Regions from separate parts of the Clostridium sp. DMHC 10 genome, predicted to be linked through region 2. Evidence: a T-box and tRNA genes for the amino acid it is inferred to sense, from the RefSeq annotation. Region 2 holds a T-box; the other holds one or more tRNA genes.

Region 1 (16,216 bases), 1.6 Mb from region 2:
TCAAACAGATTGAAATTTCTAAGTCTTTTTAAAATGTACCCTCTAAAATTTATTAAATTGTTCTCTCAACACTATTTTTTCATCTACGAAAATTTTTCTTCATTCTAATACGAAAAATGAATTTTATTTTTTAAAGTCCTATATTGCATTAACTGTTTTGGAATATCTCCTCAAACTCATCAGCTTCAATTTTTTCTTTTTCAAGAAGTGCTTTTGCCACACCATCAAGCTTTGACATGTTTTCCTTAAGTAACTTCTCAGCGCTCATGTATGCATCATCAATAAATTTTTTGATTTCGCTGTCAATTTTAGCTGCAATTTCCTCACTAAAGTTTCTATTTGTTCCAAGATCTCTTCCAAGAAATACTTCATCTTGATCTTTACCAAAGCTAATAGTACCAAGTTCTTCACTCATACCATATTCCATAACCATTTTTCTTGCAATACTTGTTGCTCTTTCTATGTCGCTCTTAGCTCCAGTACTTATATCTCCAATTACAAGTTTTTCTGCAACTCTTCCTCCAAGAAGACCAACCATCTCATCAAGAAGTTTGCTCTTAGACATATAAGAACTATCTTTCTCTGGAAGATGCATTGTATAACCACCAGCCATACCTCTAGGAATTATACTTACTTGATGAACAGGATCTCCATTTGGAAGTAATCTTCCTAAAACTGCATGACCTGCTTCATGATAAGCTGTAAGTTTTCTATCTTCTTCATCTATTACTCTACTCTTCTTTTCTGGTCCCATTATGACTCTTTTAACTGCTTCTTCAAGTTCAGTCATTCCTATTGAAGTTTTTTTATCTCTAACAGCTAAAAGTGCTGCTTCATTCATTAAGTTTTCAAGATCAGCTCCTGTAAAGCCAGGTGTACTTTTGGCAAGTACGTCAAGTTTAATATCAGGATCAAGTTTCTTATTCTTTGAATGAACTTTTAATACTGCTTCTCTGCCTTTAACATCTGGTGCACCTACAAAAACCTGTCTGTCAAATCTACCAGGTCTTAAAAGCGCATGATCAAGTATATCTGGTCTGTTAGTAGCTGCAATCACAATTATTCCTTCATTTACTCCAAAACCATCCATTTCAACAAGAAGTTGGTTAAGTGTCTGTTCTCTTTCATCATGACCACCACCAAGTCCTGCACCTCTCTGTCTACCTACAGCATCAATTTCATCTATGAAAACTATGCATGGAGCATTTTTCTTTGCCTGTTCAAATAAATCTCTTACTCTTGAAGCACCAACACCAACAAACATTTCAACAAAATCAGAACCAGATATGCTGAAAAATGGTCTTCCTGCTTCTCCAGAAACAGCTTTGGCAAGTAAAGTTTTTCCAGTTCCTGGTGGTCCTACTAAAAGAACACCTTTAGGTATCCTTGCACCCATTTCCATATATTTTTTAGGCTGCTTTAAAAAGTCAACTACTTCTTCAAGTTCTGCCTTTTCCTCATCGGCGCCTGCAACGTCTTCAAAGGTTATTCGCTTTTTCGTATCATTTGGTGATGTCATTTTAGCTTTACTCTTTCCAAAACCCATGACACCTTTTCCTCCACCACCTTGGGCTTGCTGCATAAACATAACCCAAAGTACTACCATCATTAATATGAGTAGTATATTGGGTATCCAGCTAAACCAAGCTGGAACATTTGTTGGAGGTACATAAGACTCTTCAACTTCTCCATTATTAGGATGATCTGAAAGAAATTGATCTAATCTTTCAAGTGGTACAACTGTTTCAAAAGTTCTTCCATCCTTTAGTTTTCCATCAACTGTCATCTTATCATCTTTCATTTGGAAGCTCTTTATATTATTCTGAGTATATTCTTTTTGAAATTCATTAAAACTTATTATATTGCTGCTTTTTCCTTGTTGAGACAACGCAAATATAGCTGCAATAAACAATATAATTGCTACAATCCAGACCGTAGCACTAGAAATTTTTTTCACTCTAGGCCCCCCTCTCTATGTATAGTTAGTTATTTTAAGATTGTATCACAACACATTTTTGTTTACAATAAAATATATATTAATTATTTATAAATTTCTTCCTTTAAAATACCTATGTAAGGCAAGTTTCTATACTTTTCAGCATAATCAAGTCCATATCCAACTAAAAAATAATCTGGAACTTCAAATCCTATATATTTTACATCTATATCAGCCTTCCTCCTTTCTGGCTTATTTAAAAGTGTTGTTATTTCTACACTATTTGGATTTTTAGCTCTAAGATATTTTTGAAGATATTTAAGAGTAATTCCTGAATCTATTATATCTTCTACTATTAATACATCTTTTCCTTCAACACTAGCATCTAAATCTTTTAATATTTTCACTACTCCTGATGAAGTTGTGGAATTACCATAACTTGATACTGACATAAAATCCATTGTACATGGAATATCTATTTCTTTAGCAAGATTAGCCATATACATTACTGAACCTTTTAGCACTCCTATAAGTATAAGATCTTTTCCTTTATAGTCTCTACTTATATTGTTACCAATTTCTTTAATTTTCTTACCTATTTGCTCCTCATCAATCAATATTTTTTCAATGTCTTCCCTCATTAGTTATCCTCTCTTTCAACTTTTATTTTTAAAATTGCTTTTGTTTTATCATCTATTTTGAAATCTTCACTTATTTTATGCCCTACAATCCATCCTATTTCTCCGTTAAAGCATACAAGTGGAATTTTTATCCTATCTTCACGTGGTATTTTAAGATTAATAAATATATCCTTAAGCTTTTTATAGCTTTTCATGCCAAGGGGCTTAAATTTATCACCATCAATTCTATATCTTATGTTTATACTTTTTCCTACCTTATCCACATCGAAATACTTCACATAATCATCTTGATTTAGTTTTACGCTAACTTTACTCTTTAGCAGCGTAAATTCGAATTTAAAACCACCAAACGATATTACATCTAAATTTTCTATGCTTGCCTCATATATTTTCTTACTATCCATAATATCATTTTCTTTAATTTCAAAACAAATATCTCCATAATTATTGCGTGCAACAATATTATTAGGGAGATCAACCTTTTTACCTGTTCCTATTTTTTCAATATGAATTACATCTGATATATGTTTTTTTTCAATATTATATACATTTCCAGTCAGCTCACTTATGGCTCTTCTTAGTATCCTTGACAAAATAGCTTCATGCTCACAAAAAGCTTCTTTTTTTATTATAATATTTTTCTTACCACGATAACAATAATTATTGTATTTTTTATCTGCAATTTTTTGCATATAGTCATTATCGATGCTTACAATATCACCTAATCTATTCAAGGATGCCACTACATCTTCATTAAAATTACTCATTATGTAAGGTATTAAATCTAATCTAATTTTATTCCTCGTATATAACCTCTCAAGATTTGTCTTGTCTATTCTTGGAGAAATCTCATTGTCAAAGCAGTACTTTTCTATCTCAGCTCTGCTTATATTTATAAGTGGTCTTACAAAGACTTCATCTCTTATTGGTTTTATACCTACCATCCCATCCAATCCAGTACCTCTTATTATCCTCATAAGGATTGTCTCAGCCCTATCATTGGCATTATGTGCAATTGCTATCTTATTTCCACAAAACTTTTTTCTTACTTCTTCAAAGAAATCGTACCTTGCTTCTCTTCCAGCAAGTTCACTAGATAATTTTTTTTCTTTAGCAAGTTTATTTACATCAATTCTTTTTACATAAAAATCTATATGTAGTTTTTTACAAAACGCTCTTACGAACCCTTCATCTTCATCGGCTTCTGCGCCCCTTAGGCAATGATTAACATGAGCTGCGCAGATTTCTATGCCAAACCTATCTTTAATAGAATTTAAAAGATGAAGAAGGCAAATAGAATCAGGGCCTCCAGAAACAGCGGCTACGACCCTATCTCCCTTATTAAACATAGAGTTTCTTTCTATAGTTTCTATAACCTTATTTATCAAAAATAACACTCCCACTTAACCAGAGTAGAGAGTACAGAGTACAGTGATAGATGATTTTTCTGTTAACACAGAAAATCTTAAAACTTACTGCTAACATCATTTTGAGATAATGCACAATTGCATTCATTCAACATGCTTAACATCATCTTTTTATAATTTTAGGTTTCTCTGATGTAAGGAAGAGAAATCATCCTTCACTGTACTCTATACTCCGTACTCTTAATGTTTATAAATTACCTGTAAAACATCAAAAGTAGCTTTTAAAGTTTTCATGCACTTTCACGTATGCATATTGCTTTTTCATTATACCACAATTTTAAAAATTACTTTATACTTAATATAAATTATATACTTTATTTACTATTACAGTCATATCGTCTTCTGCCTTTCCATTGCAAAATTCTAAAGCTTTATTTATAATCACATCTGCAAGTTCTTTAGGTTTAGATCCGTCACATTTACTTAAAAAATCTACAATCCATTTAGCTTCGCCTGTATCTTCTTTCTTACAATCCATTACTCCATCACTTATCATAACTATTACATCCCCATTTTGTACATTTTTACTTGTAATTTGAATATCTGCTTTGTCTAGTACACCAATGGGTAATGTCTTTGAATTAATTACTTGAACCTTATTTTTACGCTTTATAAAGCTATTAACTCCACCAACCTTTAAAAAATCAGCATTACCAGAATAAAGGTCTACCTTGCATAGATCAACTGTTGAAAATTTTTCATCTTCATTAAATTTAAGGGTCATAATAGAATTAACAGCATTTATAGCCGTATTTTGATTAAGCCCTGCCATTGTAAACTTTTCTATTAAATCCACAACTGCTTTACTTTCACGCTGTGCCTGTGGTCCATATCCCATACCATCGCTTATTATCATCATATAGTTTCCATCTTTTGTCTTTCCAAAGCTATAACTATCTCCATTTTGTTTTTCACCATTCTTACAAACTCTACTAACATATGATGCTATATAATATTTAGGAGTTTCCTCAAATATTACAGTACATAAATTATTTTCAGGAGATATACTGCAGCCGTCATCTCCAACACACATAATTTTCTCTACTGATCTATTTATAATAGGCAGTACATCCTTAACACAAATTTGCCTTCCTCCGCATGCCGGCATAGTCATTTTTATCATTAATTTATCATTTTTAGAAGTTAGGCATATTAAGTCTTTAAACTCAACATTATTTTTGCTTAAAGCTTTTATTAGCTTTCTTTCCATATCACTATCAATTTTTAGTTCACTTTTAAATTCAGATAATATTTCTTTAATAGATCCTCCCATGTTATTTATCTGTGAGGACATAATTTCTCTTCCTTTGCTTAATTGCATTCTCCACATTTCACTGATAATATAATTATTAACTATATCTTCTGTATTTTTAATAAGTGCTGTTCTCTTTATACATTTCTTTTCTATCTCTTTAGGAATTTTGAATATATTATTTTGGTAGTTTTGGATAAGTTCTTCAAATCCTGCATAAGTATAATAAGTTTCCCTTTTCCAACATATACTTCTCATATTACAGCTTCCACATACCCTATCTGCAAGATTTTCAATGAGTCCACAGCTTTTAGTTTTAAGTGCAAGTTTATCATTATCTGCTAAATTATTTAGTATATTTGACATTGTAAACAAAACTTCAGAAAAACTATCAAGTCTATTCACAAAAATATTCTTTATTTTCTCAATATAATTATCATTTATAATTTCCTGCTTTTTATCCCAGCTAATTTCACTTCTAATTCTTTCATAAACCTTATCTGGTATTATTACAAATGCTGCACTGGTTAAAAAAACCTCTATAAAATTTAAATCTCCATGATCCTTACAATATAAAATTAATATACACAAAATAATAACATATGATGCTCCAGATACTAGCTTTCCTGATTCCTTAAAAATTCCTACTATTAATGCAGCTATACCAAATACACTTATATACACAAGCATATTATCTGTATTCATACCAACTATTGCACCCAAAGCTATACCAGATGCTGCTCCTACTGCACTTCCACTTACATATGCGAGAATTAGTATAAAAAGCATCGATAATGTGTTTCTTATTGATACACCAAAAAGTTCAGTTCCTTTAGTACCTGAAATGGCAATAGAAATCGTTATAGCCATGCTTATGATTTCTTCATTTGAAAAAAGATGTCTAGAATTAATATTATCGAAACATATAATACAGTAATTCAGAATATAATATAATGATACGGTACAAGCCACTTGTATTAAAGAAAATAAAATGGCAGACTCAATAGTTAAATTTAAAATTAAGAACTTAAAAATAGTAAATTCTATAAAAATAGTTGAAAACATAAAAATCAGTTTTTTAATCTTTGTTATTTTGCTTAATGTAAAGGATATAACCCCCATAATTAAAATAGATATTACATACATATGGAAATCCTTAAGTTCACTATGAATAGAAATATATCCAAGTGCAGATGAAATACACGATACCGTATCTATCTTTTTATCAAACTTAAAATTTAAAATTACAATTGTAAAAGCAATTCCAAACGGAGCCATAGAATCTACAATTACAACCCTACTTATAAAAAACGAACTCACTGCAAATAGTATAAGTTTTATCATGAATATTTTGTTTACATTATTAACTTTAGTATCTTTTTTATTTTCCTTAGCAACCCTCTCATAAGTTAATACATTGCTATCGTATTGCATTATAACATCCACCACCCATAACAAACAATTTAGGTTAATTATATCAAAGTGTTCTGGAAATGTTTGTCAATTGATGTTTATTCAAAAAGTTTTTTTTAAGACATTTATCCCTACAATACTTATTTACTTATTTTTACTATATATAAAATACTATAAGTTTACATTATGACTAAACATGATTTTTTATTTTTGTATTTTACGTCTTTTTTTACAGTGCTGCATGTGAAATTTTAGTATTTTAAAGTACATATACATAGATAGACAACTTGAAAGGTTAAAATGACTAATGCCAAATTAATCCTGTTAAACTGAAAGTTGACGCAATTCACAATGCACAATGCACAGTTCACAATGAAGGACGATTTTTCTCCGCTATGCTTCGAAAAATCCAAAAACTTAATATGCTCAAGGTGCTTAAAATATAGTGCTCAGCGAAACTGACACTATCAAGTTCTAAGATTTACCTGAGCGTAGCAAAAGGTAAATCTACCTTCATTGTGCATTGTGAACTGTGAATTGTGCATTGAGTTAAATTTTAATTTAACAGAATACATTTGGCACTTATAATTTCTATGTTTCAAGTTGTTCATATATATTGTGCTTCTAATTAAGGACATAAAAAAAGACTGTTTTATTCAAACAGTCTTTTGGTAGCGGAAATAGGACTTGAACCTACGACACTTCGGGTATGAACCGAATGCTCTAGCCAGCTGAGCTATTCCGCCATAATGGTTGCGGGGACAGGACTTGAACCTATGACCTTCGGGTTATGAGCCCGACGAGCTACCAACTGCTCCACCCCGCGATATGCTACTTGGTGCCGAAGACCGGAATCGAACCGGTACGATGTGATTAGCATCGCAGGATTTTAAGTCCTGTGCGTCTGCCAGTTCCGCCACTTCGGCATATAAAAACTAATGGTTGCGGGGACAGGACTTGAACCTATGACCTTCGGGTTATGAGCCCGACGAGCTACCAACTGCTCCACCCCGCGATATATTATTTGGTGCCGAAGACCGGAATCGAACCGGTACGATGTGATTAGCATCGCAGGATTTTAAGTCCTGTGCGTCTGCCAGTTCCGCCACTTCGGCATGTCACTCATCAGCGACAATATTTATTATATATGATACATAGACTATTGTCAACAACATTTTTAAACTTTTTTATTTATTTATTAAGAAACCCAAAAATTGTAAGTTTCAAGTTGTTCATCTATAGGAGCATGTGAAAAATATAGGTATTCTTTTTTACGAGCCGCTCATAAGGCTTTATGTGCTGTATAGTAAAACCTATAGAATACCTTTTTTCACATCCTCCTATATACATATATTAATTTAAGGCAAAATTTAAGAGGGTATTAAACCCTCTTAAATAGATATGCTTCCCTTTAAAAGCCATCTTAATTACTTGAATTTTTTCTATAACCTCTAGCTCTAGAATCTTGATGTTTCTTTAAATCCTGAAATTTTTCTTCACTGTCCTTTAAAAATTTTGATAATTTATCCTCAAAATTAACAGTTGGCTGTGGCTTACTTTTCTTTACCCAATCTATCTCAATTGGTCTTGCTGATTTCTTAGGTGCAGAAGCTTGTTTTATCGATAAACTTATTTTTCCATTGTCATCTACGGAAAGAACTTTAACTTTTACTTTATCCTTTTCCTTTAAATATTCTCTTATATCCTTAACAAATGAATCTGCCACCTCGGATATATGAACAAGTCCAGTTTTTCCATCTACTTCAACAAAAGCTCCAAAATTGGTGATATTAACAACAGTACCTTCTAAAATACTTCCTGCCTTTAAGGTCATATTAAAAAGACTCCTCCTTGATTTTATATTGTGTATGTTAATTATAATTTATTAAGCTATTTATTTTTTTCACTTGAATCCATTACAGGAGTTTCACCTTCTTTTATAAGACCCAATCTTTCCCTTGCGAGCTTTTCAGTATATTTATCAGTCTTAGTAAGTTTAATTTGATCCTGTAATTTTCTATTCTCACTGCTAAGCTTATCTACGGTTTCCTGTTTAGTCTTTATGTCATTTTTTATTCTTAACATAGTGAGTTCTTGATTAACAAATATATATCCTATATTTATAATAAAAACCATAAGTATTATAATTTTTAGTTTTGACTTTTTACTCATAAATAAAACTCTCCTCTAGAGTTAAAACTTAATACCCATATATACATTTTAAAAGCTTTTTTAGATTTATTCAAGCTATTTATTAACTAATTTTTATTTTTTATTTAAGAATATTGATTCAAAAATGAAAAATTATAAAATTTACAATAATTCTAGTAAGTTTCATTAACTTTCTTATTATAGTATCAACAGCCTTTACATACCCACGGCTTATTACCTTAACATAAAAAATTATTCCTAATATCATAAATACATATACATAAATATTTATGTAAGCTTCATTTGTATACAATAAGAATGCAAATACAATAAATCCGCATAAAATAAGAAATATTATGTCTTGTATAAAAACCAAAATTCTATTTACTTTTTTTATATTTCTTATAACTCTATATAAATCAAAAAGTCCTGCGACTACAATTCCTGCTATGAAATTGCATAATAAAAAAACAAACTGATCATATATAGTCAAAATCATAATTTATTACCTATCTAAATAATCTTGACAAAATACTATCTTTATTATGCTTATCCTCATTGCTGTTATATACGCAGGAATTGACTACTCCAATTATAACTATATCTCCATTTTGTACATCCAATTTATTCATTTTAAGTTCTCTTCCTCTAATAACAAGTGAACCTACATTAGTATTAAGTATAATTTGCTCATCATTAAAGCTGACAACTTCACTCACACCTGTCAATAAAAGCTTTTTTCTATTTTCTATAGTCATAAGACTTTTCTTACTATTATCAGTATTTGATTCTTTTTTTGATTCCATACCAGATTACCTCCTATTCTACTTTTTAATATATATGTAGAATATTCGCAAGTTATAACCTAAATTTCTTCACCTGATATTACCTCATACATTTGTTTTGCTTCTTCTTTAAGTACATGGCTTGAAATATTTAAAATTTTAGCTTTTAATACCTTTGAAGCATATCTAATTTCTATTACATCTTCTTCTTTCACCTCTGTACTTGGTTTTGCAACCTTTCCATTTATAGATACTCTTCCACTTTCACAAGCTTCTTTAGCAACAGTTCTTCTTTTTATTATTCTTGAAATTTTCAAGTATTTATCTAGTCTCATTTTTTCCTCCCAATCGTTATTATATGATTTAAACAAATATTCAGTGAAACCATATTTAATTCAGTTTACAATACACAATGCGCAATAAAAAATAATTTTCTTTCATTTCACCATAGAAAATTTAAAATCTTATTAATGCTTATTCCAAACTTTTAAAATCACCTATATTTATTTCGTTCAGCAAAGCTGAGCATCATTAAGTTTTAAGATTTATCTGACTGTAAGAAGGATAATGGCTCCGCCCAAACCTCGTGTATTTTTATGAGTGCCTATTTCTTGTTCTAGAAGGATAATGGCTCCGCCCAAACCTCGTGTAGGATTATACTTAAAAATCCCGGATTAACCGGGATTTTTAATTTGTGCCTAAATTTATTATTTATTTACTCTCTCTTTAAATTCTTTTCCTGCTTTAAATACTGGTACAGTAGACGCTGGTATTGTTATTTCTTCTTTTGATCTTGGGTTTCTACCCTTTCTTTCAGCTCTTTCTCTAGTTTCAAAAGTTCCGAAACCAACTAATTGAACCTTTTCATTTTTCTCTAAAGATTCTTCAATACTTTCTATAAATGCTTTTAATGCTGTCTCTGCATCTTTCTTAGTTAAATTTCCTTTTTCTGCTATACTAGCTATTAATTCTGCTTTATTCACTTTTGTTACCTCCTTAAATTTTAAGAGTATGCTTAACTATACATTAGCATATTCTGCATTAATTATAAAAATCCTTCTTTCGAAAGATATTTTTATTAAATTTTGTCTTTTTCAATTGATTTGCTCTTATTCCAAAGATCATCCATTTGCTTTAATGTCATGTCCTCTAATCTCAAGTTATTATTACAAGCTTCGTTTTCTATGTACTCAAAGCGTTTTATAAATTTATCTATAGTATAATTTAATGCAAACTCACTATCAATGTCAAGAAATCTAGCAACATTTACTACAGAAAATATTAAATCTCCAACTTCTTCTAATATTCTATCCTTTTTGCTAGCATTATATTCATTTTTTACCTCATAAAACTCCTCTAAAACCTTGTTAAATACACCTTCAATGCTGTCCAAATCAAATCCAACTTTTGCAGCTTTCTTTTGAACCTTATCTGCCTCATAAGTGCTGGCAAAATTTTAGGTACATGTTTTAATTCATCAGTATGAGATTTTAATCCTTGCTCATTTTTCTTTATTTCATCCCACTTTTTAATTACGTCTGAAGATGTTTCACAGTTTGAATCTCCAAATACATGGGGATGCCTATATATCATTTTACTGCATATACCAGATATTATATCATTGATATTATACATTCCTTCTTCTTTTCCAAGTTGAGCATGAAAAACTATCTGAAAAAGTACATCTCCAAGTTCTTCAATAACCATATTATCGTCATTTTTTCAATAGCTTCAACAACTTCATAACTTTCCTCAATCATAGATTTCTTTATAGATTCATGCGTTTGTTCTCTATCCCATGGACAACCATCACTGCTTCTAAGCTTCTCCATAATATCAAGTAAGTCATAGAAATCTTTATTGTTTTCTACATCACGTGGTATATATATCGATGTCAAATAATCTATATCTCCCTGCCTATCAAGCTCATACAAAGGCATTGTGCGTATACTCTCTGTATCTTTTACTCCTGCGGCTCTTATAAAATATATTTCTGTATCATCTTTATAATACTCAAGCAGCGCTAATTTTACATCTGATGCAATAAACTTATTATACACTTGAGTTACTATTAGTCCTATTCTTTTATCTAAAATTTGATTTTTTATATCAAACGCGTCTATTATTTTAAGACCTCTAACTGGATCTATTTGAAGTCTTTCCATGACAACATCTATAAAACTTACTGCAGGAAGTACTTCTGCTTCTATGTTTTGTTTTTTACATAATTTTAATAATATCTCGACAGACTTTTCTGCAACAAGAGGATGCCCTGGGACCGCATAAACCACTTCTCCAGCTTCGGAATATCTTTTTATTATATCTTCAGCTATAGAACTATACACATCATCAAAGCTTTCACTTTTCTCATACTTTTCATCATAAGTTTGAAATGCTATGCCCATTTCTTTTAGATACTTTACTGTAGGATGTTTTTCTGTTCTTAGAATAACATTACTACTGCTTTTTAGCAGTTCTAAGGTACCAAAAGTAATTGCATCCTTCGATCCAGGTCCAAGTCCAACAATTTTAATCACTAAAACTTCTACCTCTTTTCCTTTATTTATCCTTTAACAAATCTTCGTTTAATATCGCTATAATTAAATACTCCAAAAACAATAATTAATATAAAATAAATTATAACACCTGAAAGCACAGATATGCCACAACTTATTATATTATTCATTGTTTTATTATAAACATACGTATAAATAAATACAACACTTATTATCATAATAATTGAGGCATAAGCAGGTTTTATTAAAATATCATAGTATTTAGGCTTAATTTTTAACTTTATACTGAACGCTGCTACATTTAATATAGTAGCAACAAAATATCCAATTATAGTCCCTATTACAGCTCCATAAACATTTATATTGGGTGATGGCACTAAATGTATAGTTATAAATACCTTAACCACACAGCCTATAAATAAATTTATTACAGGCAATAAATACTTTCCTACACCCTGCAATATCGCTGTAGTTGTTTGAAATAAAATTATAAATGGTATGCTAATACTTAAATATTTTAAAATATCGCTTCCTGCTGAGTGTCCTGGAAATATTAATCTCATTATTGGATTTGACATAAAAAATAGCCCTAAAAAGATGGTATTGCTATTACCATTGACATTCTTAATGCTGTGTCAACTTTACTTATTAGTTGAAATTTTCTTTTTAAAATAAACGCTTCTGAAATCATTGGCACAATAGAGATACAAAGCGCCATTGATAATGTAAGAGGAACATTAACAAGCACAAATGCTTTTCCTGTAAGTTGTCCATATAGCTCAGTAGCCTGCCTATAATCAAATCCTGCTTTAAGCAAATTTTGAGGTACAAGAATAGAATCTAAAAGACTCATTATACTTCCTACTGCGGAACCAAGTGACACTGGAATAGCTATACATATTATTTTAGTTAAAATAGAACTATCATTTTTAATTTTTATTTTTCCCAATTGTTTTTCAGCTTTAATGTACTTGTAAAATAAATATATTCCAGCCATTATAGCTCCAAAAGTTGCCCCAAAAGCTGCTCCACCTGCCGAATACTCTACTCCTTTATTTAAAAATAGATATGCTAGTCCAACTCCTACAATTACCCTTCCAATTTGCTCTAGTATTTGAGATATAGCCGTAGGTGTCATATTCTGAAGTCCTTGAAAGAAGCCTCTAAATGGGCTTACTATAGATATAAATAGCGGTGCAAAAGCTATCCCCATCAGTGAATATAATGCATGGCTGTCCCAATTGAGAAATCTTACAAGTTCTTTAGAAAATGCTAAAAGGAATAGTGTAAATCCTCCTCCAAGCATAACCATAAGAATAATGGCTTTTCTAAGTATTAATATTATTCCCTCTGTATCTCCAACTGCATTTCTCTCTGAAACCATTTTAGACACAGCTACAGGTATTCCAGATGCTGCAGCAATAAAAAATGTATACAACGGATATGACATTTGGTAATATCCTATTCCATCATCACCTATAAGCATAACAAGGGGAAACCTAAAAAATAATCCCAAGAATTTCGCAATTATGCCTGCTATACCTAATATAAAAGTGCCTTTTATTAAAGATTGTTTTTTCATATTAAAATACCTCCAAAATTTCTATAAGTATTAATATTTAAATTTTAGAGGTATTATTACTATATTATATTATTGTTCCATTTGTTTTCCTAAAAATAGTGCTGCTGTTTCCGCCATTTTCTCTTCCATCTCTCCAAATTTTGCATCTTCATCCTTTGAAAAATAACTACTGCACCCACAGCATCACCCTCTGCTATTATTGGAGCAGCAACTTGTGCCGTATATTTTCCTTCTGCCTCATCTTCATCATATAATGGCATTGGCTTTCCTTCCTCAGCCATATTAAATGACTTTCTTTCATCCATTAAGCTTTCAATTTCGTCGCTTACTCTCTTATCAACATATTCCTTTTTAGCTGATCCACTAACTGATATTATTGCATCTTTATCGCAAATTGCTACCATTTGCCCTATTGAAGAATTTAATGATTCTGCATACTCCTTTGCAAAATCGTTAAGCTCATTTATAGGTGAATATTTTTTTAAAATAACTCCCCCTTCTCTATCTGTAAATATTTCTAAAGGATCTCCTTCTCTTATCCTAAGAGTTCTTCTTATTTCCTTTGGTATTACAACTCTTCCAAGATCGTCTATACGTCTAACAATACCTGTTGCTTTCATCACTTGTTTCCCTCCTAAATTTTTTTTACATTTATAGTATCCAACTTATTTTGAAATTTTATGCATATATGCATAGTTTTCTTTATAAAAAAATCCATAGAAGTTACCTTCTATGGATTTTTTATTTATAGATTTTTTCGTATTTAGTTATCTTAGCCGCTTTTTTCCATTTAGTAATAGTATCTTGTAACTTAGTTTGTTGTTTTTGTTTTAAAAGAGTGCTCTTTATATCTGCTTTAACTTTATCAAATGCCTTTACAGGATACTCTGTTTTCTTTACACACTTTATTACATGCCATCCAAATTGAGTTTTAACTGGCTGACTAACTTCTCCAGCTTTTAATTTCCATGCTGCTGCCATAAAAGTTGCATCGTAATTTGTATCACCTTGTTGTATATCTCCTAAACTTCCACCCTTATCCTTTGAGCCAGTATCAGTGGATACCTCTTTAGCTATTTTAGCAAAATCTTCTCCATTTTTTATTCTTGTTTCAACCTTTTTAGCTTCATCTTCAGTTTTAAGTAAAATATGTGATACATTAATTGTGTTTGTTTTTTCTGTATAGCTGCTTTGATTCTTTTCATAATATGATTTTGCAGCTGAATCACTTATGCTTATTCCCTTATATATGTAATTTAGGACTTTTTTGTTCTATTATACCGTTTTTCATTTGTTCTTTAAGCTCATCTTCTGTATAACCAGCCTGCTTTAATGCTGATTTCCACTCAGTATCTGTTTTATATTGTTTCTTAGCTGAATTATATTGAGACGTTACTTGTTTATTTAATTCCGAATCACTTGGCATTAACTTAAGCTCTTTTGCTTTCTGTAAAAATAACACTTCAGTTATTTTACTATCAAGCAATTGCCCTTTTTGCTGGTTTAATGCATTCATTGCTTCTTCATTACTTGTGTAATTAGTTCCATACTGCTGCTCAATACTTGCAATTACTCCAGATTGCTTTACAAGCTTGTCAATTTCTCCTTTTGTTACCTTTTCATCGTTTACTTTCGCTACCACTTGTTTTGAAATTCCTTCAGGTGTCTTTTCTATCATATCGCATCCGGCAGCTGAAAATACAAACATTCCTAGCATTAATGCACTTATGATCTTTTTAGCACTTTTCATAAATTTACCTCGCTTTTCTAATTATTTATTTAATTAAGTTTCATATTAATAACTTTATTATGCACAAATTTTTATTTTATCATAAAATTACTTTGTTTCAACTATGGACTTCATATATTGTAAAAGTTCTTTTAATTTTTTTATCATCTCATCTCTTTTTATATTCTTCAAACTATACAATATTATCGGCTTTTCACCCATTTTAAACACAATTTCCTTGCTATAATTCTGAAGTAACCCTTTTATTAAACTTTCGTTAATTTTTTCATTATTTTCAAATTGAAGTTCTATTTGCGTATTCTTATCCTTCACTTCAAGTATTCCAAGGCTGCTTGCGATGCTTCTTAAATATGCTATATCTATAAGATTATTAACCGCCTCTGGTATATCTGAAAATCTATCTTGTAATTCTTCTTGAACCTCCATCATTTCATCGTATGAATCTATAGCTGCTATCTTCTTATAAATAGAGATTTTCTGAGTTTCATCTTGTATATATGAAGAAGGAATATATGCATCCACTTTAAGATCAACGGTTGATTCTACAGGTTCTTCATCTATTTCTCCCTTTATTTGCTTTATAGTATTTTCAAGCATTCTACAATACAAATCATATCCTACTGATGCCATATGACCATGCTGGGCAGAACCCATTATATTTCCTGCTCCTCTTATTTCGAGATCCTTCATAGCTATTTTAAATCCTGAACCAAGCTCTGTGAACTCTTTTATAGCTTTAAGCCTTTTTTCTGCAACTTCTGTT
Region 2 (16,216 bases):
GTCATAAATTTAATAATTGTGTAGAAATTTTAAAAAATATATGTTATTATATATACATATTTATGAAACAAAATACGCATATTGTTTCATGAGCTTACAATTACAAGATTAAGTTTATAAATTATCCAAAATTTAAAATATAATGTACTATGAAAAGCTTTTAATTGGCATTAAACGGATTATATTTGAATTTTATGGCAAAAAGGACGAATGAAAATAAGTTTGTTAGTTATAAATTATGACATAATAAAAAATTCTACTGTTTTGAGAAATAACATTAGAATTTTTTTTGCATAAATATTTGCTTTTTACATTTATTTACAACGAAGTTTTTTGATATTATTTGCCCTGTTTAAGAGGTTTTAACAATTTTTGAGAAGTATCTTTGGGGAATGTAACCTTTTTTAATTCCTTCAGTGACTAGTAAATAAGTAGCTGTAGTATCAAATCTAGCGTCATGGAAATTGCCGTCTCCTTGAAAAAGCTTTTTACTTAAATCTTTAATATGAGATGAGTTTATATTTAAAAATCTTACAGCTTCTTCAAGTCTAGGATTTTTATAATTTCCATTATTATTTATTATTTTGCATATGTTTTTGTAATAGTTCATGGTACAAAAGATATGGTTAGGGTTAAAAATCTCTCCGCAGCAAGCCAATTCGTGAGTTAAAAATTTTATATCAAAATTAACATTATGACCTATAAGTATATCTGCTGTTTTAAAATCGTCTAAGAAAAATTCCAGATTATCTTTAAAAAACTTGCCGCCGCTCAATTCGTTTAAAATTTCTACACTGAAGCCGTGTACATCTTCTGCACTTGGCTCTACGTAATCTACGGAAAAAAATATGTTTTTTCCAATGGTTTTGTTTGGTTTTATATTTGTATCTACTAGGATGTAGCTTAACTGGCATATGTTGCCTGGTCTTAAACCAGTTGTTTCGGTATCAAAAAATATCATCTTCATATTTTATCAGAACTCCTATTATAAATTTATTGTATAGTTTAGTATTATAAAACAAAAAAGAACTGACATCAAATATTAAGTAAAGCGCAAGTAACAAAAATAAAATACTATGTGATGAATTCCATATTAATTGTCTCTTAACTGTACGTTATTCTGTTGATAATTATGGTGTTTTATATAAAAAATATATATTACGAATTAGTATAAAATAATGTATAGTTGACAATAATAAGTTTATGTACTAATATATAATCTATAAATGCATTGATGGGAAGAGTAATAAATGGACGCATGCAAAGAGAGCTGATGTATGGTGAAATTCAGTGGTGTAAAAGTTTATGAACATGGACCCGGAGCAGAATATCTGAAATTTAGTAGGGTATTACGTAAGCATACGTTAAAATGCAGGGTGATAAAATAAATTATGAATTTATGAGTCACTTAGTGAGATTTTTGTCGTGAGATAAAAATAAAATAGAGTGGTAACGCGTGAATTCGCCTCTAAATAAAAACGTAAAAGTTTTTATTTAGAGGTTTTTATATTTTAGAGGAGGCTTTTACAATGTCAGAAAAAAAACCATTTTATATTACAACACCGATTTATTATCCATCTGCAAAATTACACATAGGAAACACGTATACAACGGTTGCAGCAGATGCTATTGCAAGATTTAAAAGACTTCAGGGCTATGATGTATTTTTTCTAACAGGTTCAGATGAACACGGACAGAAAATACAGAGGATAGCAGAAAAAGAAGGAGTTACTCCAAAACAATATGTTGATAAAATAGTTGCAGGTATAAAAGACTTATGGAAAATGATGAATATAAGCTATGATAAATTCATAAGGACAACAGATGATTATCATGTAGAGACTGTACAAAAAATATTTAAGAAACTTTATGATCAAGGAGATATATATAAAGGTTCATATGAAGGCTGGTACTGCACACCTTGTGAATCTTTCTGGACTGAAACTCAGCTTCAAGATGGTAAGTGTCCAGACTGCGGAAGACCTGTAGAAAAAACTAAGGAAGAAGCATATTTCTTTAAAATGTCAAAATATGCTGATAAACTTATAAAATATATAGAAGATCATCCACATTTTATTCAACCTGAATCAAGAAAAAATGAGATGTTAAATAATTTTTTAAGGCCAGGACTTCAAGATTTGTGTATTTCAAGAACATCATTTAATTGGGGAATACCAGTTACTTTTGATGAAAAACATGTCATTTATGTTTGGATAGATGCGCTTTCAAATTATATAACAGCTCTTGGTTATGGAAGTGAAAATGATGAAAACTTTAAAAAGTATTGGCCTTGTGATGTTCATCTTGTAGGAAAAGATATAATAAGATTCCATACAATTTATTGGCCAATTATGCTTATGGCTCTCGGCCTTGAACTTCCAAAACAGGTTTTTGGCCATGGCTGGCTTTTAGTTGATGGGGGGAAAATGTCAAAATCAAAGGGAAATGTTGTAGACCCTGTATTATTAGTTAATCATTTTGGCACAGATCCTGTAAGATATTATCTTTTACATGAGATACCATTTGGAGCAGATGGACTTTTTAATAACGAAATTTTTATAAAGAAGATAAACTCTGATCTTGCAAATGACCTTGGAAATTTAGTTTCAAGAACTGTGGCTATGCTTGAAAAGTATTTTGATGGAATTATTCAACCACCTTTAGAAAAGGAAGAACTAGACAATGAACTTATAGATTTGGCACTTGGACTTCCAGAAAAGCTTGATGCAGACATAAAAGATTTAAAGATACCTGAGGCACTTGATCATATATGGGATGTTATAAAAAGAGCAAATAAATATATAGATGAAACAGCACCATGGGTTTTAGCTAAGGATCTTTCTAAAAAGGAGAGGCTTGGAACAGTTTTATATAATTTAGTAGAAACACTTAGAATAGTATCAACTGTACTTTCTGCTTTCTTACCTGAAACAAGTGAAAAAATAAACGCTCAACTTAACATTGAAACTGCAACTTGGAATAGTCTTTCTGCCTTTGATGGAACAAGAGCAGGAACAAAAGTTAAAAAAGGAAATGTAATATTTCCTAGAATAGACCTTGATAAAGCGCTTGAAGAACTTAACAAATTAAAGGAAGAGCAGATGAAAAAGGCAGCACAAGGACAGGAAGCAAAGGCTGAACCAATAAAACCTGAAGTAACAATAGAAGACTTTGAAAAACTTGATTTTAGAATTGTTAAGGTGTTGGAGTGTGAACCAGTGAAGAAATCAGATAAACTCCTCAAACTCAAAGTTGATTTGGGTGGAGAAGAACGACAGGTGGTATCAGGAATAGCAAAATTTTATAAGCCAGAAGAATTAGTTGGAAAATCTGTAATACTTGTCGCTAACTTAAAATCTGTAAAACTTAGAGGAGAATTATCACAAGGCATGATACTTGCTGCTTCTAATGAAGATGACAGCAAATTATTTGCAGCAACTATAGATGGTGAGCTTCCAACTGGAAGTGTGGTAAGATAAGTATAATAAATTCCAGAGAATACATAACTCTCTGGAATTTTATTATATTTATAAGAAAGGAAAATGTCTCATATATTCCTGATAAAATTGATTGATAAAATCCTCTATAATTAAATTTAATTGTAGAGGATTTTATTTAGAAGATTATATATTTAAAGGCTTAATGTCTTTTTACATTAATCGCCTGTTCACCCTTTTGACCTTCAGTTACATCAAATTCAACTTCCTGACCTTCTTCAAGAGTTTTAAATCCATCTTCTTTAATACCTGAATAATGTACGAATACGTCATTTCCTTCCTGGGTTGTAATAAATCCAAACCCTTTTTGAGAATTAAACCATTTAACTGTTCCTACCATATAAAGACCTCCAAAATAAAATATAAAATGAAAATTCATTCATCTAATTAATAGTATATACTATAAATTTAGATTATATACATATATTTATAAATAATACTAAAATACTGTTATAATAAAAGTAGAAAGCAATATTTTTACGAGGTGATTTTATGAAGCATAAATTTAATATATTTAAAGGAGAACATAAGCCAGGTTTTGGAGCTAGAGATTTTTTAAAATATGTAGGTCCTGGACTTCTTGTCACCGTAGGTTTTGTAGATCCTGGAAACTGGGCTTCCAATGTATCAGCTGGTGCTGATTATGGATATAAGTTATTGTGGATGGTAACACTTTCTACTATTATGCTTATAATATTGCAGCACAATGCAGCTCATCTTGGAATAGTTACAGGAGATTGTTTATCAGAAGCAACTACAAAAAACGTGAAACCTGGGTTAAATAGATTTATATTATTTAGTGGAGTGGGGGCAGCAATATCTACAGCTATGGCAGAACTTTTGGGAGGAGCAATAGCTTTAAATATGCTTTTTAAAATTCCAATAAAAATAGGAACTTTGATAATGTTATTTGTTGTAATGTGGATGCTTTTTTCAAATTCTTATAAAAAACTTGAGAGATGGATAATTGGTTTTGTTTCAATTATAGGAATTTCATTTATATTAGAAATTACACTGGTAAATATAGATTGGAAGATTGCTGCTATTAGTTTTATAAAGCCAGAAATACCTGTAGGGTCAATGCCAATCATAATGAGTGTTTTAGGAGCTGTTGTTATGCCGCATAATTTATTTTTACATTCTGAAATTATACAGAGTAGGCAGTGGAATATACAAAAAGAAGAAGTTATAAAAAAACAGCTTAGGTACGAATTCTTTGATACAATTTTTTCCATGCTTGTAGGTTGGGCAATAAATAGTTCAATGATATTACTTGCAGCAGGTACATTTTTTTCAAGTGGTATTAAAGTTAATGAATTAACTCAAGCACAAAGTATGCTTAGGCCTATTCTTGGAAGTCGTGCTTCAATAATATTTGCAGTGGCATTATTATTTTCGGGTATATCATCGACGGTTACAGCTGGAATGGCAGGAGGAAGTATATTTGCAGGTATATACAAGGAGCCATATGATATAAAGGATAGTCATACAAAAGTTGGTGTTTTAATAACACTTGTATTGTCAGCTGTTGTAATATTTTTTATAACAGATCCATTTAAGGGGTTAATATATTCTCAAATGCTTTTAAGTATACAGCTTCCAATAACTATATTTACCCAAATATATCTTACTTCATCTAAAAAGGTCATGGGCAAATTTGTAAATAGTTTGTTGGATAAATCACTTCTCATAATAATAGGAATAATTGTTACAGGATTAGATATAGGATTGCTAATTACTTCTTTTAGATGAAAACTATATATTTACACCATTAATATAATGATTTATACTAAGTATGCATAAAAACTTTTAGATATGGGAGGAATAAGTCAGAGCATATTCTGACAATAAAAAATGGCTGAATCTATAGTTAAACCAGTTTATCAGAAAATAGCAATTGATATTGCAAATAGAATAGTGGATGGAGATCTTAAAGTTGACGATAAATTATATGGAAGGTCTGTTCTTGCAAGTAAATATAATGTGTCACCTGAAACTATAAGAAGAGCTATAGCTATATTAAGTGATATGGGTATAGTTGAAGTTGTTAAAGGTAGTGGAATTACAATAAAATCAGTAGATAATTGTTTGAAGTTTATCGATAAATATAAAGAAATAGATTCTATGCAGTCTTTAAAAAAGGAGGTCGAAAATTTAATACATAAAAAAGATGAGTATGAAAGAAAAATAAACAGCGTAATAAATGAATTGGTAGATTACTCAAGTAGATTTAGCAAGAGTGATCCATTTACTCCTTTTGAATTTGAAATATATAGTAATATGGAAATCGTAGGCAAGAGTATATCTGAAACAAAGTTTTGGCAGAATACAGGTGCTACAATTATAGCAATAAGACGTGGTGAAAAACTGATACTTTCACCGGGACCTTATGCTACTTTTGAACATAAGGATACAATTATAGCAATAGGAGATGAAACGAGTTACTATCGTTTAAGAAAGTTTTTATATAAAGAGAATTAATGAAAATAAAGTGCCGTAATACCATGAACAATGGTTTTATGGCATTTTATTTTAAGATTTATTTTTATTAGAAAAAAACATGTAAAATATTGCTATTTACATAACTAATATATTATAATATAATTAAAGAAACAACTCTTACTTTGCAACAAGTTGCTTGTTTTAATATTATGTGGGTATAGTATTTAGAAGTTTTTATAATCAAAGAAACAACTTTAAAATAAAAAAAAAAAAAAAAAAAGTTGTTTATCTGTAGAAAAGGAGGAGTTAGATGATAGAATTTAAAAACGTATGTAAAAGTATAGGAGGAAAACCAATAATAAAGAATGTAAATATTACTATAAATGATGGAGAATTTATAACTTTTATTGGACCTAGCGGCTGTGGAAAGACAACGACATTGAAAATGATAAACAGGCTTATTAAGCAAAGTTCAGGTGAAATATTGATTAATGGAAATAGGATAGAAGATGAAAATATAATTAAGCTTAGAAGAAACATTGGATATGTAATACAGCAAACAGGTCTTTTTCCACATATGACGGTTAGGGAGAATATTATGCTTATACCTTCACTGGAAAAAATTGATAGGAATGAAATAGATGATAGGATAGAAAAACTTTTGAAGTTGGTTGGCATGGAAGCTTCAGTTTATATGGATAAATATCCGAGTGAACTTAGTGGAGGCCAGCAGCAGAGAATAGGCATAGCTAGAGCATTTGCAATGAATCCAGAAATAATACTTATGGACGAGCCATTTAGTGCATTAGATCCTATAACAAGAAATCAGCTTCAAGATGAGGTATTTAATATACAACAAACTTTCAAGAAGACAATAGTATTTGTTACTCATGATATGGATGAAGCATTAAAATTAGCAGATAGAATTTGTATAATGAAAGATGGTTCAGTAATGCAATATGATACACCAGATAAAATACTTAAAAATCCTATAAATGATTTTGTTAAGAATTTTGTTGGTGAGAATAGAATATGGAATCAACCTGAGTTAATTAAGGTTAAAGATATAATGATAAAGGATCCAGTAAAGTCAGGAAGTGAAAGAACTGTGCTTCAAGCCTTGGAGATAATGAAGTCTAGTCATGTTGATAGCTTGCTAATATTAGATAAGGAAGGTAAGCTAGATGGACTTGTTACCTTAAAGGATATAAGAAGAAACATTGACAGAAATATAAGGGTTAGCGAAATTATGAACAGAAATATTATAACAATTAATGCTGAGGAATCAATAGTAAATATTATGAAGAAAATGCGTTATGAAAAGATAGGATACGTCCCAGTTACAGATGATGAATCTAAATTAGTTGGACTTGTTACTAAAAGTAGTCTTTTGTCAGTTTTAACTACTCAGTTTATTGAAGGTGAGGTGGAAGCTTTTGAGTAATTTTGTTAATTTTATATTAGAGAGAAAAGACCAAATATTCACTCTATTTTTGCAGCATATAGAACTCACAATATTTGCAGTTTTAGTCTCAATAATTGTAGGGGTTCCACTAGGTATTTTAATAACAAGAGTAAGGAAGCTTTCTACTCCTGTAATAGCAGTTGCTAATATAGCTCAATCAATACCAAGTTTAGCACTTTTAGGATTTTTAATTCCTGTGTTTGGAATAGGTAGTAAACCATCAATAATAATGGTAGTTATATATTCTCTGCTCCCAATTATAAAAAATACTTATACAGGACTTATAAATATAGATGCGCCTATAATAGAAGCGGCTACAGGGGTTGGGCTTACAAAAAGCCAGATCCTTTTAAAAATAAGTATTCCTCTTGCTATGCCAATTATAATGTCAGGTATAAGAATATCTGCTGTAACAGCAGTGGGACTTATGACAATAGCAGCATTTGTTGGCGCAGGTGGTCTTGGATATTTAGTATTTTCAGGGGTGCAGACAGTAAATAACTATATGATACTTGCAGGTGCAATTCCAGCTTGTTTTCTTGCTTTATTTTTAGATTTTATAATAGGAAAAGTTGAAGAACATGTTGTTCCAGAAGGAATTAGAATTTCTAAGGGTGAAAAAATCAAGAGGAGAAAGATTAAAAATAGAAAGTTTAATAAAATTTTAGCTGCAGTACTTGCGGTGATAATAGTTGTGGTGAGTTGTGTTGCATTTTATAATTCTAGAAATAAAAAAGTTATAGTAATAGGTTCTAAGAATTTTAATGAGCAGCTTATACTTGGAAATATGGTTGCATCACTTATAGAACATGATACAGATTATAAAGTAGAAAAAAAGTTGAACTTAGGGGGAACCAATGTTGTCTTTAGCGCTATGAAAAGTGGTGATGTGGATTTATATGTTGAATACACAGGAACAGGACTTGTGGATATAATGAAACGAAATAGTATTTCAGATAAAGATAAGGTTTATAACATGGTAAAAGATTATTTTGATAAAGAATATAATATGGAGTGGCTTAAACCAATTGGTTTTAATAACACTTATGTTTTATCTATGAAAAAAGAACTTGCCAATAAATATAATATAAATACAATATCAGATTTATCGAAGATGAGTAATAACTTTACATTAGGAAGTACCATGGAGTTCTTAAATAGAGCTGATGGATATTTAGGACTTCAAAAAACGTATAATATTAATTTCAAAAATACGAAGGGACTTGATGGAGGACTTAGATATTCTGCACTTAATAAAAACGAAACTCAAGTTACTGATGCCTTTTCAACGGATGGGCTTCTTAAAAAGTTTGATTTAAAAACTCTTAAAGATGACAAAAACTTTTTTCCACCTTATTATGCAGTTCCTTTAGTAAAGAAAGAAACATTAGAGAAATATCCTAAACTCAAAGGTGTGTTAGAAAAGCTTCAGGATAAGATAACTGATAGTGAAATGAGAGAATTAAATTATAGAGTGGATAGTGGCGAAAAACCAGAAAAAGTTGCAGATGATTTCTTAAGAAGCAAAGGGCTTATTAAATAATTTCTTCAATGATTTCAGTTTAGTCGAAGTAACAGTATTTAATATTTCAAGATACTGCTACTTCGTCATATTTTTTTAGGATGCTTGGCTCAACATAAACTTATGAATTACATGAGCTACTCCGTCTTCTTCATTTGATTTTGTAACATAGTCGCATATTTTTTTTACTTCTGGAAAAGCATTGCCCATAGCGACTCCAAGTCCTGCATACTTTACCATAGCAATATCGTTACCAGCATCGCCTACACATATAATTTCATCAGGGCTCAAACCTAGATTTTTGGCTAAAAGGCTTACCCCAAATCCCTTGTCTACTTTTTTTATTTAAAAATTCTAGAAAAATATCTTCACTTCTCACAACAGTATATTTGTTATGAAATTTTTTGAGGTACCAATTTTTTCTGCTCTATCCAAGTTTTCTTTTGAATCTACAAGCATTATTTTTATTATGCTTTCATTTCTGTCAATAGCATCAAATGGCTTTTCAATGAGAGAAAGGTTATTCATGTAAGCTTCACGCTCGCTGTAAGGGTTTATTTTTGGAGTAATACATTCATTGGTAGTAAGTGTATGAACATTTAAGTTTAGTTTTAAGCTTAAATCGTATATTTCCTGTAAATCTTCATATTTCATTAAATTCTCAGCTATTATATGGCCAGTTTTTGTTTTTTGAACTACAGCACCATTAAAGGCTACTGCATAATCGTCATCTCCCATTAAATCTAGTTGCTTTAAATATTTTTCAATTCCTTTTGCTGGTCTTCCAGTAGCAAGAACTACTTTATATCCATTTTCTTTCGCTGTTTTTATTGCGTCAAAATTCGCTTTAGATATTGTTTTATCGTCTTTCAGGAGAGTTCCATCCATATCAAGTGCAATTAGTTTGTACATAGCAAATCCTCCAATTAATTTAATATAAGATTTTCGTATATTGAAAGTGAACATACATGAGGTTTGGGCTAATATATATATGCGCAATACAAGTTAAAGAAGGATAATGGGCTTACATCCCAAACCCCGTGCATGATCATTATCCTTCTATACATTAAGCAAATAATCGCTTAAAATTACCATTTAGATTTGTAGAATTTTTTTAATGTGACGAAGCATTGTTACTTAGCAATATTTTTAAACTGCTAAAGTTAAATTGCATGTTTCTACATAATAATATTATATCATCATATATAAGGCTAAGATAACCCCAAAGTTTTAATGTGCACGTTTACTAATCTTTTTTATTGAAAAAAAATAATAAACTGATATAATTACTTTGTTTAGCTAGAAAATTTAGTTGATGCTGAATCGTAATTAATTAGGAGATGAATATTAAATTGAGATTGCATTGATTTAGAATTATTATATAGATATATAGTGAAACTAGTTCAACTACAATCTATATATGTACCATGATCCATTAAATATTGGTATTTTGGAGCACATACAGATTAAGTTTCACAGTGTTTTCACTTTATTAAAGTCTGTATTGATTCAGGCTTTTTTGTTGTAATGAAATAAAGATAAACCATTTGAAACTTCGAAATTAATTTGTACTAAAATGCTGTCTTCTGAGTATTATGCTGTAAATTGATTTTGACAGTTGAAATGGTTTATCTATATGTAAAGGAGAGAAAAAATGGCTGATCTTATAAATGAAATAGAAAAAAGACGTACTTTTGCTATAATATCTCACCCAGATGCAGGAAAAACAACTCTTACAGAAAAGTTATTGTTATATGGTGGAGCTATAAGGCTAGCAGGTTCTGTTAAAGCAAGAAAAGCTTCAAAGCACGCAGTTTCAGATTGGATGGAAATAGAAAAACAAAGAGGAATATCTGTAACTTCATCCGTTATGCAATTTAATTATGAAGGGTATTGTATCAATATTCTCGATACTCCAGGACATCAGGATTTTAGTGAAGATACGTATAGAACATTAATGGCCGCCGACTGTGCGGTAATGGTAATCGATGCTGCTAAAGGTATAGAGGCTCAAACTAAAAAGCTATTTAATGTATGTAGTCTTAGAGGAATACCTATATTTACTTTTATAAATAAAATGGATAGAGAGAGCAGAGACCCATTTGAACTTTTACAGGATATTGAAAATGAACTTGGAATAAAGTCTTATCCTATTAATTGGCCAATTGGTTCAGGTAAAGATTTTAAAGGAGTATATGACAGAGAAAATAAGCTTGTACAAGTGTTTGATGGTGGAAATCATGGTCAAACTGAAGTTGAAGCATTAGAAGGAAATGTAGATGATAATATTTTCAGAGATCTACTAGGTGATTCACTTCATGATAAGCTTATAGAAGATATAGAATTATTAAATGTTGCTGGTGATAAGTTTGATATAGAGAAAGTAAGAAAAGGTGAACTTACTCCTGTATTTTTTGGAAGTGCTCTTACTAACTTTGGTGTTAAGCCTTTTCTTGAGGAATTTTTAAAATTAACTTCGCCACCTCTTCCAAGAACATCTGATAAAGGTGAAATAGATGTATTTGATGAAAAGTTTTCAGCTTTTATATTTAAAATACAGGCAAATATGAATAAAGCACATAGAGATAGAATTGCCTTTATGAGAATTTGTTCTGGTAAGTTTAAAAAGGGCATGGAAGTATTTCATGTACAGAAAAATACTAAAATTAGACTTACACAGCCTCAGCAGTTTTTAGCACAGGATAGAGAAATAATAGAGGAGGCTTATGCTGGTGATATAATAGGTGTGTTTGATCCAGGAATTTTTAGTATAGGAGATACACTTTGTGAAAGCAGCGATAAATTTAAGTTTGAGGGAATTCCAGTGTTTGCGCCAGAGCATTTTGCAAGGGTTAGAACAATAGATACAATGAAGAGAAAGCAATTTATTAAAGGTGTAACACAGATAGCACAGGAAGGCGCAATACAAGTATTTAAGGAAACAAATATAGGAATAGAAGAATTAATTGTTGGTGTAGTTGGTGTACTTCAATTTGAAGTTCTTCAATATAGACTCAAGAGTGAATACAATGTTGAAATTAAAATGGATATGCTTCCATATAAAAGCATAAGATGGATAGAAAATGAAGATGTAAACATGGACGATTTAACGTTAACTTCAGATACCAAACGTGTAAAAGATATGAAAGATAGAAATCTTTTGCTATTCCAAAGTGAATGGTCAATAGGATGGGCACTTGAGCATAACAAAGGTTTAACATTATCCGGTGTCGCGAAAAGTGATGAGTAAACATATAGAGGTTTGGGCGAAGCCATGTGATTTGAGAACAATAAATTAGTCCTCACTATAATAGAGGAAAAACTAATAAATTAGTCATATTAAGCTGGGAGGTTTGGGCGAAGCCATGTGATTCACTCTATTGAAAGATATTAAATGAAAGCCATAAATCTAAGAGGCTAATTATTAAAAGCTTCCAAGATTTATGACCTTTATTTAAACTGTTCTGCTATATTATTACTTTATATAACTGGAGGTTAGGTAAAAGCTTTCTCAGTTTTTTTACGAAAAATACGCTGAGAATAAGTTTTAACAATAAAAGCATAAATAATACATTATAAAGATTCACGTCTAAATTCTGTAGGCACGGAGGAATTTTTTCCTTGTACCACCGTAGGAGCGAAGTAACAATGCTGAAGGAACGATTTAAAAAAATCCTAATAAATCTTAGATTTATAGGATTTTTTTAACGCGACGAAGCGTTGTTACTTCGTAATTTCTTAAGATGAAATAGAATTGTTGTCTATTTCAAAAGCTGAAGTATTGTTTCTGTAGTAGTATTTATCGAGTAGAGGCTGTACCTTTTTCTGCATCTTTCCAATAACAAAATCTGTTAATTTAACAGAACAGTATGCTAAAATCAAACCGCCGAATACATCAAGTACCCAATGTATTTCAAGATATAGTGTTGAGTAAATAACACTTAAGCAGAAAAATCCCCATACACATTTAAATAATTTATCCTTTTCACGCAAAACAAGTAAAAATGCTGCAAAAGCTATAGAAGTATGCATTGATGGAAAACAATTAAGTGCAGTACCAGACTTTTCGGCGAATGAATGAAAATGTCTTGCAAGACCATCAGGTTCACCTAATACGAACCATACTTCTTGAAGATGAAAAGTTATATAAAATGGGCTTATAAGGAAAATTTGAAATACATGAGCAGAACAAATATATTTAATCATTTTCTTATAATCTCGTATTATTGCAGATCTTAATATGCATATCATTGGTGGAAGTATAAAACCATTATTATAAACTAGCCTAAAAAACCAAGTTAAGTTATCGCTTTTATACATTCTAAAAATGGCACCATTATTAAAAGGTATTTTTTTAAATATAGGGTTAAAATCTACGACTATTTTAAGTTTTCTTTCTAGGTTTAGCATTTGTCCCCAAATTGCATAGCCATTTTTATTTATATACCATAAAAAAATTGCAAGTGGTATACAAAGAAGAATAAATGGAAGCCACTTAACATCTTTTCTCATGTCTTTATATGCAGTAAGAAAGATAAACCAATAAATTGATGCAATAACTTTATAACCAGGAGTTGCATTAACCAAATAAACATGTAGTGTATTTATAAAAAGTATTGTTCCGATAATTATAGGATAATATTCTTCTACAAAGTTAAAAATCTTCTTAAAATTATTTAATGTAGCTTGTCTGTTTAAACTTAACATTAATTCACCTCCATGACAGAGTAAATTATAACATATTAAATATGTAAAGTTAACTAAAATAGCAATAAAATTTGACTATTGAATTGTGGAAATTAGTATAAATAAAACAAATATGCTTAAAAATTTGGGATAAATACGGGATTTAGTAGGGGAATTAACAGATGAGTAACAAATATTTACACTTTGATTACATTAACCATTTTTATAATTGAATTTACATTAAGTTCCATAAAGACTATATGTAATATAATGGAATTAATTAAAATTAAGGCTGTTGTAAAATAAGAAAAGAAATTAATACTATAAAAAATTTTTACAACAGCCGTTGAAATGAAAAAATTTAATTATGAACTTTTTCTTTCATGCAGCATAGCATCTACAATGAAAACAAATGCTGATATAGATAATAATACATTTATAGCATTAATTCCTGTTCCTATTATTAAGACTGAAATCCATATTAAAAAACTGAAACTGCAAATCCATCTGAATATATTCATGAAATCATCTCCTGTTCTAGAAATTATGTCATTTTCAAAGTAAATCAACTATAGTATTTGTATTATAAAAATTAATATTCATAAAATTGTATGGATACATTTGCAATAACATTTATAAAATTATAATATAATTATTAAATGAATTCATTTGTAAATAATAAGGTAAGGTGAGGATAAATAAATGGAACAGAGAGTTACTAACACAAAGTATAGTATAAGAGATATTGCTGAAATATCGGTTATGGCCGCAATAGTTTTTGTAGCAACTAAGCTTACTGGTATACCAGTTGGACTTGGATATAAAGGAGTTGTACATGTTGGAGATAGCATGATATTTATAGCCGCTATAATTTTTAAAAGAAGAAATGCAGTTTTAGCTTCGGCTATTGGAATGGGATTATTTGATTTATTATCAACAGCTCCTATGTGGACGCCATTTACGCTTGTTATAAAAGGGGGAATGGCTTATATTGCAGCTAGTATTGCATATAGAAATGATTATAAAGGTGAAAGTATGATTAACAATATATTTGGTTTTATTCTTGGTGGAATATGGATGATAGGAGCTTATTATTTATCTGGAGTGGTATTAGATCATTATTTAATGAACTTTCCTTGGAGCCAAGCTTGGTTTATACAAGCAACTCATATAGCGCCAGACGTAGCTCAAGTAGTAGTGGGAATAATAATAGCTGTACCAGTAAGTAAAATAATTAAAAAAGCTAATATAATAAAACAAAGCTAGGTTAAAAAAGCTAAAATAAAAAGAGAGGATAACCTCTCTTTTACTATCTAGAAAAATCTTTGTGGAAACTATTTCTCTTATTTTTTCTAGCTTTTCTGCATTCAGGACATCTTACAGGATCATTTTCAAATCCTTTTTCTTTATAAAATTCCTGCTCACCCTCTGTAAAAGTAAATTCCTTTCCACAATCTTTACAAACAATTACTTTATCTGCCATGATAAATCCTCCTTAAACCATAGGAATAATTAATCTTGGACAAAGTTTCTATCTCCTATAAATTTAAGGAGTCAATAAAACAATACCTTGATAATTAACCTAATAATATAAATATAATGTTATTATATCACAAAATAGATAAAATTCAATATAATAAGAGTACAATTAATGGTAAAATATTAGTAAGGCAATAAAGGATTTTGTGATAAATTGCAGAATTTAATATAATAATATATATGTGATAGGGCTGTAATAAGATATGGTGATGTAGTTATTTTGATTAAGAAAAGGGAGATTAATGTGGAAAATCATGAAGAACTCTATGAAAAGTATTTAAAGCTAAAACAAGAATTTAGCACTTATCAAAACTTTGCTGAAAAACAAATACAAACAATGAGCGAAAAAAATACAGAGTTAGAAAAAAAGCTGGATGTACTTACTAATGTAGTAGAAGTAAGCAAGTATATAAACTCCAATATAAGTGATGATAATTTAATACCAATGATTAATGATATGATTATAGGAATTTTGGGAGTTACATATTCAACCATATATCTAAAAGAAGCTAAGGGAGATTTTATTGTTAAGGCTTGTAATATCAAGGTAGCAAATTATAATATAATAGCAAATACAATCTTTTCACTGCTTGGATCAGAAGATCCCATAGTCATAAATTCGAGAGAACCAATATTTAATGGCTTTAAAGGTAAACTTAACATACATTCTGTTATAGGAGTGCCTATAACTTTAAGGGATAGATTTATGGGCTATATAGTTGTTGAGCATACTTTATTTGATTTTTTTGGACATGGTCACATAAAATTTATATCAGCAATTGCTAATCAGATAGGTATTGCTATAGAAAATAATATTCTTTATAAAAGAATTAAGGAAGCTTCAATTAGGGATGCCTTGCTTGGAATAAGTAATAGAAAACACTTCTTTGATGTAATAGAGGAAAAAGTGTTAAAGTATCCTAAGAAAAGTTTCGCAATTGTAATGGTGGATATAGATTTCTTCAAAAGCTTTAACGATTCCTATGGACATCAATTTGGAGACAAGGTTTTAATAGAAACTGCGAGAATATTATCTAAGAATATTGACCAGAAAAAAGATGAAAT

Evidence for each region. A T-box is a leader RNA that pairs with one kind of tRNA and senses whether it is charged. The one in region 2 lies ahead of metG (methionine--tRNA ligase), so its partner is inferred to be a tRNA-Met.
Region 1: it encodes a tRNA-Met, which carries the amino acid that the T-box ahead of metG (methionine--tRNA ligase) is inferred to sense. The anticodon was not compared.

What each region holds. Positions count from the first base shown of each region.
Region 1 covers NZ_LGVB01000015.1:605,559-621,774, reverse strand. The annotation lists gene ftsH (ATP-dependent zinc metalloprotease FtsH) at 149-1,957, opposite strand; gene hpt (hypoxanthine phosphoribosyltransferase) at 2,041-2,577, opposite strand; gene tilS (tRNA lysidine(34) synthetase TilS) at 2,577-3,965, opposite strand; gene spoIIE (stage II sporulation protein E) at 4,300-6,690, opposite strand; tRNA gene AGR56_RS04850 (tRNA-Met) at 7,339-7,415, opposite strand; tRNA gene AGR56_RS04845 (tRNA-Met) at 7,420-7,495, opposite strand; tRNA gene AGR56_RS04840 (tRNA-Leu) at 7,506-7,595, opposite strand; tRNA gene AGR56_RS04835 (tRNA-Met) at 7,609-7,684, opposite strand; tRNA gene AGR56_RS04830 (tRNA-Leu) at 7,695-7,784, opposite strand; gene AGR56_RS04825 (S1 domain-containing RNA-binding protein) at 8,093-8,503, opposite strand; gene AGR56_RS04820 (septum formation initiator family protein) at 8,560-8,841, opposite strand; gene yabQ (spore cortex biosynthesis protein YabQ) at 8,960-9,319, opposite strand; gene yabP (sporulation protein YabP) at 9,330-9,626, opposite strand; gene AGR56_RS04805 (RNA-binding S4 domain-containing protein) at 9,686-9,940, opposite strand; gene AGR56_RS04800 (HU family DNA-binding protein) at 10,313-10,588, opposite strand; partial or broken gene mazG (nucleoside triphosphate pyrophosphohydrolase) at 10,684-12,142, opposite strand; partial or broken gene AGR56_RS04790 (polysaccharide biosynthesis protein) at 12,169-13,703, opposite strand; partial or broken gene spoVT (stage V sporulation protein T) at 13,773-14,323, opposite strand; partial or broken gene AGR56_RS04780 (peptidylprolyl isomerase) at 14,445-15,453, opposite strand; partial or broken gene mfd (transcription-repair coupling factor) at 15,541-16,216, opposite strand, start outside.
Region 2 covers NZ_LGVB01000015.1:2,170,813-2,187,028, forward strand. The annotation lists gene AGR56_RS12535 (3'-5' exonuclease) at 353-967, opposite strand; T-box leader at 1,223-1,473, shown strand; gene metG (methionine--tRNA ligase) at 1,530-3,479, shown strand; gene AGR56_RS12545 (cold-shock protein) at 3,640-3,837, opposite strand; gene AGR56_RS12550 (Nramp family divalent metal transporter) at 3,990-5,249, shown strand; gene AGR56_RS12555 (TrkA C-terminal domain-containing protein) at 5,352-5,978, shown strand; gene AGR56_RS12560 (betaine/proline/choline family ABC transporter ATP-binding protein) at 6,250-7,383, shown strand; gene AGR56_RS12565 (glycine betaine ABC transporter substrate-binding protein) at 7,376-8,947, shown strand; partial or broken gene AGR56_RS12570 (Cof-type HAD-IIB family hydrolase) at 9,023-9,892, opposite strand; gene AGR56_RS12575 (peptide chain release factor 3) at 10,581-12,176, shown strand; gene AGR56_RS12580 (phosphatase PAP2 family protein) at 12,665-13,633, opposite strand; gene AGR56_RS20360 (hypothetical protein) at 13,978-14,133, opposite strand; gene AGR56_RS12585 (ECF transporter S component) at 14,315-14,878, shown strand; gene AGR56_RS12590 (zinc-ribbon domain-containing protein) at 14,922-15,095, opposite strand; gene AGR56_RS12595 (sensor domain-containing diguanylate cyclase) at 15,372-16,216, shown strand, end outside.